Regions from separate parts of the Nitrobacter vulgaris genome, predicted to be linked through region 1. Evidence: predicted binding sites of a transcription regulator. Region 1 holds the regulator's gene; the other holds the start of a gene.
What was found. Region 1 encodes LexA, which represses DNA repair genes until DNA is damaged. Its sites were predicted from a motif close to TGTTCNNNNTGTGTTCNG; they were not measured.
Positions count from the first base shown of each region.

Region 2: GGQ85_RS06110 (ImuA family protein) is a predicted target of LexA. The motif match lies at 3,839-3,856, and genes of this name have one in related genera.

Region 1 covers NZ_JAVDPZ010000001.1:118,309-124,215, forward strand. Annotated here, with positions in the region: gene GGQ85_RS00565 (glutamine--tRNA ligase/YqeY domain fusion protein) at 1-421, shown strand, start outside; gene GGQ85_RS00570 (ComEC/Rec2 family competence protein) at 508-2,799, shown strand; gene lexA (transcriptional repressor LexA) at 2,840-3,547, opposite strand; gene GGQ85_RS00580 (molybdopterin molybdotransferase MoeA) at 3,710-4,924, opposite strand; gene moaC (cyclic pyranopterin monophosphate synthase MoaC) at 5,149-5,679, opposite strand.
Region 2 covers NZ_JAVDPZ010000007.1:41,166-47,072, reverse strand. Annotated here, with positions in the region: gene GGQ85_RS06120 (error-prone DNA polymerase) at 1-1,468, opposite strand, end outside; gene GGQ85_RS06115 (DUF6504 family protein) at 1,465-3,072, opposite strand; gene GGQ85_RS06110 (ImuA family protein) at 2,981-3,793, opposite strand; partial or broken gene GGQ85_RS06105 (UdgX family uracil-DNA binding protein) at 3,912-4,398, shown strand; gene GGQ85_RS06100 (M20 aminoacylase family protein) at 4,444-5,613, opposite strand; gene hpnO (aminobacteriohopanetriol synthase HpnO) at 5,674-5,907, opposite strand, start outside.

The sequences.
Region 1 (5,907 bases):
CATCACATGCCGCGATGTGGTGAAGAACTCCGCGGGTGAAGTGCTCGAACTCCGCTGCACCTACGATCCGGCGACCAAAGGTGGCAATGCGCCTGACGGCCGAAAGGTGAAGGCCACAATGCATTGGGTGAACGCGGCGGACGCCGTGCCGGCCGAGATCAGACTTTACGGTCATCTGTTCGATACCGAGCAGCCCGACGCGGCGAACTTCGTATCCCAACTCAATCCGCAATCGCTTCAAACTCTGTCCGGCTGCATGGTTGAGCCCGCTCTCGCCCGAGAGGATGACGGAGGTTCAGTGCAGTTCGAACGGCAGGGCTATTTCTGCCGGGATAAGGATTCGTCTCCCGGCAGCCTTGTGTTCAACCGGACGGTCGGCCTGCGCGACACCTGGGCCAAGGTCGCGGCGACCGGCTCCTGATTTCACCGGTATTCCGTATCCGTTCCACTGTTCGCCGTGCAGCCTCTTCCGCTAGCATCGCCGCGAGGGCGTGAAGGGGCAGCCGGATGGCGGAGCGGGGCAGGGCTCGCGATCGGAGGGGAGGGTACGCAGGAACGTGGCCGACGCGGCAGGCCGTCGCTGCTCCTTCACAAATGCCTTCGGGCACCTTACCGGCAATGGTGGCGCGACTGCGAGCCTGGGCTGGCGCGGAAGCGGCAGCCGGCCAACTCTTGCCGTGGGTACCGGTGGCATTTGGCACAGGTATTGCGATCTATTTTTCGGCCGATCACGAGCCCGTTCTCTGGGTTGTCTCCGCGACCGCCGTAGCTCTGTTTGTGGTGGCGCTGCTCTTGCGCCGGCATCGGATGTTTGCCGCCGCTGTCATGGTCGCGGCGGTCGCCGCAGGATTTGCCGTCGCCACGATCAAGACGGCACAGGTTTCCCACGTTGTCCTGACGCGGCCGATGTACACGCCCTTGCTCCAGGGCTTCGTCGAAACCAGCGAGGTGCGCGAGCGGACCGATAGATTTGTTCTGCGCGTCGTTCGGATGGATAATCGGCGGTCGCACATCAAGCTCGATCGCGTGCGGCTGTCGGTCAGGAAGGGTGCCGCGCCCGCCGTTGGGAGCTTCGTGGAGTTGAAAGCGCGATTGCAGCCGCCGCTTACGCCCGTGCGGCCCGGAAGCTACGACTTCGCCCGCGATATGTATTTCCATGGCATTGGCGCGTCCGGCTTCGTCATGGGCGCCATCAGGACCGTGAGCTCTCCGCATGGTGGTGGGCTCGCATTGCGCTATGCCGCGCTGATGCAGGAGTTGCGCGATACCATCGACGCCCGCATCCGTCTTGTTCTCAGCGACGACTCGCGGGCCATTGCCACCGCGCTTCTGACCGGACGGCGCGACGCCATCACGACGCCGGTTAATGAGGCGATGTTCATTTCGGGATTGGGCCATGTGCTTTCGATTTCCGGCTATCATATGGCCGTCGTCGCTGGCGTGGTCTTCTTCGCGGTGCGTGCGCTGTTGGCGCTGGTTCCGGCGTTGACGGCAACCTTCCCGATCAAGAAGTGGTCGGCGGCTGCGGCGCTTGCGGCAGCCGCCTTTTATCTTCTGCTGTCGGGCGCCGAGGTTGCGACCCAGCGCTCGTTCTTCATGACGGCGGTGGTGCTGATCGCGATCATGGTGGACAGGCGCGCTATTACGTTTCGCACACTCGCGGTGGCGGCGATGATCGTGCTTGCGATTGCGCCGGAGTCATTGATCCACCCGAGCTTTCAAATGTCGTTCGCGGCGACGCTCGGGTTGGTGGCGCTAGTTCAGGTCGGGATGCCGAAGATGCTTGCAACCCCCGATCACTCGCCGACGGCGAGGGCCGCTCTGTGGGGTGGACGCGAAATCGCCATGCTGGCGCTGGCGTCACTCGTGGCCGGACTCGCGACCACGCCGTATGTCGCGTTCCATTTCCATCGGGTGACGCCATACGGCATTGTTGCGAACCTGCTGGCGATGCCGGTGATCTCGGCGCTGGTGATGCCGGCCGGGCTTCTCGGACTTGCGGCCATGCCGTTTGGCTTCGACGGCGTGTTCTGGCGGCTGATGGACTTTGGCATCGAATGGATGGTCGCTGTGGCTCAATGGGTAGCGGCGCTTCCGGGCGCCATCGGTCATACGGCTGCTTTTGGAACGGGGCCGCTGCTCGCGGCGACCGCGGGCATCATTCTGCTCGGACTGTTGAGAACACCGCTGCGCTGGAGCGGCGCGGTTGTGGTCGCGCTGGCGATCGTGTGGTCATTTGCGGTGACGCCGCCGGATATCCTGATCTCCGCGGAAGGTCGCAATGTCGCCGTGAGGGGCGGGGACGGCCGGCTGCGCCTCATCAGTACGAGTAAGGACTCTTTCACGGTCAGGGAATGGCTTGCCGCCGACGGGGATGGGCGTGGGTCTGCCGACCCTACGCTGGCGGAAGGCGTCTCATGCGACGATGAGGGCTGCGTGGTCAAGGTGAGTGGAGGTGGACTTGTCGCGCTTACGCGGCGTCCGGAGGCGATGCAGGATGATTGTACGCGGGCGGAGCTCATGGTGACGCCGTGGCAGGCTCCGGAGGGGTGCCCAGCGCAGGTGATCGATCAAAACAGGCTGCGGCGTGAAGGCGCTCTTGCCTTGTGGCGAACCCCAAGTGCTTCAAGATCTGGTGCTTCAAGATCCGGCTTTGCTGTTGATGCCGCACGTCCTGTCGGCGTCGATCGTCCCTGGTCATCCGCTGCCGTCGATGAACAGTCGGCACAGCTGCAATCAAAACCGGAACCCCCGGCCGACGCCACGCCGGTGCCCGAGGATCTCCAGCCGGACGATTGAACGGCTCGTCCACGGTTGGAGCCTTTCGCTCCTGATGAAATCAGTACTTGCGGTAAATGCCGATCAGTCTGCCCTGGATCTGGACCCGATTGGGCGGAAGTATGCGAACTTCGTAAGCCGTGTTCGCCGGCTCCAGCGCGATCGAAGCGCCGCGACGGCGGAAGCGTTTCAACGTCGCTTCCTCGTCGTCGATCAGGGCAACGACGATGTCGCCGGTATCAGCGGTCTGGTTCCGCTGGATCAACGCAAGATCGCCATCGAGAATTCCGGCATCGACCATGGAATCGCCGCGTACCTCAAGCGCGTAGTGTTCGCCGGTACCAAGCATGTCGGGCGGCACGCTGACGGTGTGGCTGCAGGTCTGCAACGCTTCGATCGGCGTGCCGGCTGCAATCCGTCCCATCACCGGAACGGCGACCGGACGTTCCGCATCGTCGACGACAGCGCCGCCGCTGCTGCGGCGGACTTTGCCCAGATTGCCTTCGATGACGCTCGGTGTGAAACCGCGACGGCCGCCGCCGCCGCTGGCGGCGAGTTCGGGCAGTTTGATGACTTCGATGGCGCGGGCGCGGTTGGGCAGACGGCGGATGAATCCTCGTTCTTCCAGCGCGGTAATCAGGCGATGGATGCCGGACTTCGAGCGCAGGTCGAGCGCGTCCTTCATTTCATCGAACGAGGGCGGCACGCCGGATTCTTTCAGCCGTTCGTTGATAAAACGCAGGAGTTCATACTGTTTGCGCGTGAGCATCCCGACCCAGTCCCTGGTTGATGGGTTCTTGCCAACTAGGGGACATCGGGCCTGCAGCCCTTATAACCCCGCGGCACGAACCTCGAAACAAATCATGAACATACACTATATGTTCGATATGTGTTCCGCAACCCTTTAATTTAAGGTCAACAAAGCGACGTTTTATGACAGCGAAAGCTTAATGATGGCGCAGGGCTCGCCTTTGCTTGCAGCCGGCGCAAATGGCGTGCGGATTACGAGAGCCTCTGCCGCAGCGAGTTTTCCCATCAGCGAGCTGTCCTGATGCCCGATCGGCGTCGCGACCGGCAAGCCGTCCGTCGAGGGTGTGAGTCGGGCGCGCAGATAATCCTGCCTGGCTTGATTGGCGCTAACATCGCTGCCGAGCAGCGCCGGTTCAATGCAGTGGTGCACATCTTCACGCCCCGATAGCGCGCGAATCAGCGGCACCATGAACAGAAACGCGCAGATGTAGGACGAGACGGGATTGCCGGGGAGGCCGATCACCCGCATCGGGCCTAGACGTCCGTGCATCATCGGCTTGCCCGGCCGCAGTGCGATCCGCCAGAACGCAATCTCCACGCCTTCCGCCTCCAGTGCACGCTTGACGAAGTCATGGTCGCCGACCGACGCGCCGCCGGTCGTAACCAGAATGTCGGCGCCGCTCTCGCGGGCGCGGCGGATCGCGGCGGTTGTGGCGTCCATTGTGTCGGCGGCGATACCGAGGTCGATCGCCTCGGCGCCTTCGCCTCGGGCGAGTGCGCGAAGCGCGTAGCCGTTGGACAAGATGATCTGGCCCGGACCGGGCGTCGCGCCCGGCAAAACCAGTTCGTCACCCGTGGCGAGCATCGCTATTGTGGGACGGCGATGCACCGGCAGGTCCGGATAGTTCATGCCGGCAGCAAGGGAAAGATGGCGGTCGGTGAGATGGCTGCTGGCCCGGATCAGGACGTCGCCCTCACGAAAATCCACGCCGGCAGGACGAATGTTCTTTCCGGGAGCAGTGGCTTCCTTGACGATGACGTGGTTGCCGTCGCGTTCGGTGTCTTCCTGGATCACGACTGTATCGGCGCTGTCCGGCACTACGCCGCCGGTGAAAATCCGTAAGGCCTCGCCGGTTTGCAGCGCGCGCTCGAGCGGCCGTCCCGCAGCGATCTCACCGATCACCTGTAGCCGCGCTGGAATTGTCGCGATGTCCGCTGCGCGCACCGCATAGCCGTCCATCGCCGACATTGCGACCGGCGGCTGAGTCCGGCGCGAGGGGAGATCGCGCGCCAACACCCGGCGATGCGCGGCTTCGAGAGCCACGGGTTCCTCCGGGAGCGGTTCGACTCCGGCAAGAACAGCCGCAAGGGCGTCGGCGACCGTCATCAGGGGCATGACCATTCTCCTAGAGCATTTTCCGGCCGTGCGATCAGCCGTAAGAAAATCCCCTCAATCAATAGCTTGCGCGTATTCTGATCGCAAAACCGGTATCCATTTTTGCGGAATACGCGCTAGGCGCGATGCGCCTGGCGGGCGCGTCAAACATCTACCGAACTCGCGGCTCGCATACAACGGTACTAAGAGCCAAAATGCCGCTTAACGACGCATTCGCGCGGCGGCTATGGTTCTGAGGCGGTATCCGTCACAAGATAGTGGCCGGACTTGCCGCCCTTTTTCTCGACGAGGTGAATGCCCTCGATCCGGACGCCGCGTTCCACGGCCTTGATCATGTCGTAGATCGTCAGGCAGGCGACGGATACCGCCGTGAGGGCTTCCATCTCTACTCCGGTCGGGCCGGAGACTTTGACGCTTGCGCGGACGCGGCAGCCCGGAATTCTCCTGTCGGCCTCGATGTCGAGCGTGACTTTCGACAGCGCCAGTGGATGGCAGAGTGGGATTAAATCCGAAGTGCGCTTGGCGGCCATGATGCCCGCAATGCGCGCAGTGCCGAGCACGTCGCCCTTCTTGGCGTTGCCGCTTTCAATCAAGTCGAGCGTCGCCCTGGTCATGACGACCTGGCCCTCGGCGACAGCAACGCGCTCGGTTGCGGGCTTTGCCGAGACATCGACCATCCGCGCCTCGCCTTTGACGTCGATGTGGGTGAGGGCGAGTTTGTGTTTCCCGGCGGTCTTGTTTTTCTTGTCTGCCATGTCAATCAAATCCTGAGCTGGTTCTTCCCTCTCTCACGAGGGGAGAGGCTATTTTTTCAAGACCAGATTTTAACGTATAGTTTCAGCACTTTGTGAAGATTTTAAAATCTGGAAACGGGATAAAGCTACATATCGATAGCAAAACGGCTGATTGCTTTTTTAAGTTTCGACTTGCCTCTTTTGTAGAATTTAGATGTCGTTCTGGAAAGCAAAGAAAAGAATCTGAGG
Region 2 (5,907 bases), on a different contig from region 1:
GATGACGCGGAAATCCGATCAACTCGGTGGCAAGCGCAATAGCGCGGCGCACCATCGGGTTTTGTGGATCGAACCCAGCCTGCCTGATCTGCATGTCGCTGACATCATCGCCCCAGCTCCCCCACACCGTGTCGGCGAGCGCCGCCGTGACATCCTCGGTCAGCCCCAGCACCTTTCCGACATCGCGGATGGCGCTGCGCGGCCGATAATGAATGACGGTGGCGATGATCGCGGCGCGATGGCGGCCATAGCGGCGATAGACATACTGCATCACCTCCTCGCGGCGCGAATGCTCGAAATCGACGTCGATGTCCGGAGGCTCCAGCCGCTCTTTCGAGATGAACCGTTCGAACAGAAGATCGGTCTCAGCCGGATTAACCGCGGTGATGCCGAGCACATAGCACACGGCCGAATTCGCCGCCGAGCCGCGCCCCTGGCACAGGATGTTCTGGCTGCGCGCCCATTGCACGATGTCATGCACGGTGAGAAAGTAATGAGCGTATTTAAGTTCGGCGATCAGGTTGAGTTCCTTGCGCAGCACCGCACGCAACTTGTCGTCCGACCCTTCCGGAAAATATTTTGCGACGCCGGCCCACGTCAGATCTTCAAGATGACACTGCGCCGTCTTGCCGGGGGGCACCGGTTCGTCAGGATACTGATATTGAAGCTGATCGAGGGTGAATGCGATGCGCGAAGCGAACGCCACCGTTTCGGCGATAGATTCCGGGATATCACGAAACAACCGCGCCATCTCATGCGCCGGTTTCAGATGCCGCTCGGCGTTGGCTTCGAGCTTTCGCCCGACGGCATCGATCGTGATCTTTTCACGAATGCAGGTGAGGACATCCTGCAACGGACGGCGTACAGGGTGATGGTACAGCACCTCGTTGGTCGCAAGCAGCGGCACGCGGGCGGCGGCCGCGATCCGCTGCAATCGCTGCAAACGGCGCCGGTCGTCACCGCGATAGAGCAGACTTACCGCGAGCCAGACGCCGTCCGCGCGACTCTGCCGCAACCGGTCCAGCACCTTCAGGACTTTCGTCGTTTCAAAACGATGCTGCAAAGTCAGCACAAGAAGCTGGCCTTCGGAAAACTCCAGCAGATCATCCAGCCTCAGATGGCATTCGCCTTTCTCCGCCGCCCGCTTGCCGCGGGTCAACAACCGACAGAGCCGGCCATAGGCGTTGCGATCACTGGGATAGACAAGAATGTCCGGCGTCCCATCGATGAAAACGAGACGCGATCCGATCAGCAGCCGCGGCTTATAACGAACCTCGGGGTTTCCCAGCTCCGTATAGGCGCGCACCACCCCCGCCAGCGTGTTGCGATCGGCAATGCCGATGACAGGCAGCCGCAGCTCGCTCGCCTGATGCACATATTCTTGCGGGTGCGACCCGCCGTACAGAAACGAGAAGTTGGTGGCAATGCCGATTTCGGCATAGTGTGGAATGTCGCGCGGATGCTTCATGGGAACAGCCCGTGGACAAACCATTTTGGCGGTGCGGTATCGCCGTTCTCAGCCGCTTCATAAAGACCGTCGCGATAGAGCCAGAACCGCAATCCGCTTTCATCCTCGACGCGAAAGTAATCCCGCGTCGGCCTTGCCTCCTGCGTCCGCCACCACTCCATCGCAATGCGCTCGGGACCTTCGGCACGAACCACCGTATGAGTGACACGCCGCCAGATGAAATGACGCGGTGGCTTGTCCGGCACCTCCGCCAACTTCACCTCGATCGGCTCCGGTCGCGCAAACATCCGCAACGGCCGGAGCGGCGGCTCGTTCCCGATACGTGCGGGCCACTCGGCGCGCATGGCCGTCACGAGATGCTGTTGCGCCGGTAATGAGAGAGCCTCGCGTTCGGGAATATGCGTATCCTGTGGCAGATGCACGACGACGCGATGGCTGCCGATGCGCGCGGCAATGCGGTCGATCAGCGCCGACACTTCGTCATTGTCCTGAACATGCGTATCGAGCTCGCGCTGCTCCTGCACAACCGACTCGGTTCGCACTGCGGACAGCCGCACCAGATCGAAGCCGAAACCAGGATCGAGCGGATCGATCAGCGCATCGAGCCGCTCGCGGAACAGGCGATCGACGATTTCGCCGCGCGCGACGGGGCGGCCGGTCTCCACTGCGATGACTCGCACCGCGCCGTCGGTGCGGAAAAAACTCGCTTCCAGATGCCGCGCGCCCTTGCCATGCTTTTCCATCGCGGCGATGAGTGTGCGCGCAAGACCTGCCAGCGTCATCGCGATTGCGCCGTCGGTGGTGATCGGCTCGGCAAACCGCTTCTCGACGATATAATCCGGCGGCGGCTTGCGTGGATTAATTGGCATATCGCCTTGCCCCAGCGCCTGTTCCAGGAGCGCTGTGAAAGCGACACCAAAACGCGCGGCGATCTCGTGGCGGCCGCGTGCAGCGACATCGCCGATGGTTTTCAACCCGGCACGGCGCAGCCCGCGCGTGATCGCATCATCGGCCCCCAGCGTGAACACCGGCAGCGGCGCAACAGCTTCCAGCTCCGCGCCAGGCGCGACAATCCGGCCATGGGCATGGCGCGTCAACGCTCGCGCGCAGACCTGCGTGCCTGCGATCGCCGCGCTCACAACAAAGCCACGTCGCCTCAGCGCGTCGCACAGCGCGTTCATCAGCGCGGCCTCGCCGCCGAACAGATGCGCGCAGCCGGTAATGTCGAGCAGCAAACCGTGCGGCGGATCGAGCGCCACCAACGGCGTGAAGCGGTCGCACCAGTCGGCGATGCCGTTCAATGTTTGCTCGTCCGCAATATCGTCAGCATCGAACACGTCGATGTCGGGACAGATCGCACGGGCATTGGCCAGCGGCAGCCCGACCGCAAGGCCAAGACGTGCAGCCACATCATCCAGCGCGGTGATGACCAGCGCGTTGTTTTGTTTGGCAACGACGATATGGGGCGACTTTCCCTTTGTCTTTGCCGCGCCAGATTGTGAGCCTCCTGCTTCAGCCGGCACGCCGGAGCGCAATAACTCGCGCCGGATGCGGTCGGTCGGCAGCCGCGGCAGCCACAGGCTGAGGATGCGTCTCGGAGTCATGGAACGAGACGTCACGGAAGAGGCACTCATCACACTTCCACTCCATGATCCATTGGCCGGTCTGGCCATGACGATTACGGACAAGTCGTGTTTCGAGCACGGGGGCGCCCCACGCCTGCCATGCCGCGCCTGGCGGCGAGCGCGCCGGGCGCACGATCCACCGTGTCTCCGCCGTCGAAGGCAGCGGGCTTGCCGCCACCCGTAGCAGCAGCCCGGTAACGCCGGAGGCCCGCGCCGCCAGCGTCAGCCTGCGGCTGGCGACGAGATCGAACAGACGCGTCTCCCCCCAAATCTCGATGACCACGACGCCGAGCGCATCGCAGGCCAGCGCATCGGCCGCTGTCCGCAACGCGCTCTCCACATCCGGCGCATGGACCGTCACCAAAAGACAGGGGTCGAGGCCGATCTCCCGCCATCCACGCATCGACAGCGCACCGGATTCCCGCGCGGCAAAATCCTGCCGCACCCAGAGCAGCGGCCGATCCTTGCCGACACGCTGCGCAAGACCTGCGATGAACCCTGTTGCCGCCGCGCTATGCCGCCCCTTCGCGAACACCTCATGCACGGCACCCTGCGCAAGCCCGCCCTGCAGCACGGCATCCGCCTCGCCATGACCGAGCGCCACCCGGTCCGGCATTCCGCCCCCGTGATCGGTCTCGATGCGCGCGATGCGGTCACGCAGGCGCGCAAGCTTCCCTGCGCTGCTTCCGGTTCCAGGCATGATCAAAAATCCGTCCGTGACATCAGAGCCGATGACAAGCCTGAGTGTTCACTATATGTTCTAGTAAATGTCGGCCAAAGCCAAGAGTCAACCAGGACTTTCCGGCGATGCTTTCGCCAAGATCGCCAACCTCGTTTTTGTTTGTGAAACCAAAGGATTGGAGAGCCATGGAGCTGCGGCACAGATGCTTGCCCGCGCACTCAAGGAAGCCGGAATCGACCGCAAGAAGGTTTACGTTACCAATGCCGTGAAGCACTTCAAGTTCGTGCCGCGCGGCAAGATCAGACTGCACCAGAAGCCGAACACGCCGGAAATCAGGGCGTGCCGCCAATGGTATGAGCGCGAGCTGGCGGCAATCAATCCGGCCGCTGGTGGTGGCGATGGGCACGACCGCGGCGCAAAGCGTATTCGGCAAAATCACGCCAATCAACAAATCACGTGGACGGCTGATCGACATGGCCGACGGACGCAAGGCGCTGGTGACGGTGCATCCGTCCTATCTGCTGCGGCTGCCGGATCAGGACGCCAGAGCCCGCGAATATGAGCGCTTTGTCGGCGATCTGAAAATTGCCGCGACACAACTGCAGCGCGACAAGGCGGCGTGATGGCCGCTGGTAGCGGCGCATAGCAAGTTCTGTGTGCAAAGCACCTTATGCCGCCAGCGTGGTCTCGACCAGCCTGATCCAGTACGACGTGCCGTACACGATGGCGTCGTCGTTGAAGTTGTAAGCGGGATGATGCAGGCCCGCGCTGTCGCCATTGCCGATGAAGATGAAGGCGCCGGGCCGCGCTTCCAGCATATAGGCGAAATCCTCCGCGCCCATCATCGGCGGCGTCCCGTGTACATTATTATCGCCAGCAATCTCTTTTGCGATCCTGATCGCGGTATCTGTCTGCTCGGGGTGATTCACCGTGACCGGATAGCCGCGCCTGAATTTGACATGGATCCTGGCGCCGGTCGTCAGCGCCACGCCGGCGGCGACCTCTCGAATCCGTTTTTCCATCAAGTCGCGAATATCCGCCCTCAGGGTGCGGACCGTTCCGCGCAGCTCTGCCGTTTGGGGAATGACGTTGCTGGTACTGCCGGCGTGGAACTCACATACGGAAATCACCGCCGATTCCAACGGATCGACATTGCGCGACACGATCGATTGCAGGGCAACGACAAGCTGCGAGCCGGCCAGCACCGGATCAATACAGAGATGCGGACGCGCGGCGTGGCCGCCGTGGCCCTCGATCCTGAAATCGACGCTGTCGGTCGCCGCCATGATAGGCCCCGGCCGGATGGAGAAGGCGCCGAGCGGCAGTCCAGGATTGTTGTGCATGCCATAGACCTGATCAATCCTGAAACGATCCATCAGCCCGTCCTTGATCATCGCCGCGGCACCAGCGCCGCCCTCTTCCGCCGGCTGAAAGATCACGACCGCCTCGCCGGCGAAATTCCGCGTCTCCGCGAGATAACGCGCGGCACCGAGCAACATCGCCGTATGGCCGTCATGGCCGCAGGCATGCATCTTGCCGGCTGTCTTCGAGGCGTAAGGTAAATCGGTTTCCTCTTGAATTGGCAGCGCGTCCATATCGGCACGCAGACCGATCACCTTGACTTCCCCGCCACCGGGGCGTCTGCCCTTGATGACGCCGACGACGCCGGTCCTGCCGAGCCCGGTCACGATCTCGTCGCAGCCGAATTCCCGCAAGCGGTCGGCCACGAACGCGGCGGTGCGAGGAACGTCGTACAGAAGCTCCGGCTGCGCGTGGATATCCCTGCGCCAGCCAGCGATTTCGGATTGCAGATCGGCAACGCGGTTGACGATAGGCATTTTGTTTCCGATCGGGTTGCGAGGATCTTCGCTAAAGCATTTTCAGCCGACGAAAGGGCGTCACGCCGACTTGCGAACGGCATTATCCATCAAAGTCTTGCCGAGTGACCAGATCGCGCCTGGAACCTGATGGCTTGCGGCAATGACGCTGTCGAATGAGGTCTCGATCCACTTGCAATCTTCATCATTGATGATGAGCGGCGGCAGCAGCTTGATCGTATGGCTGCCGTGACCGGCGACCTGGGTGAGTATCTTGTGATCCTTGAACAAGGGCACGGTGATAAGCTGGCAGAA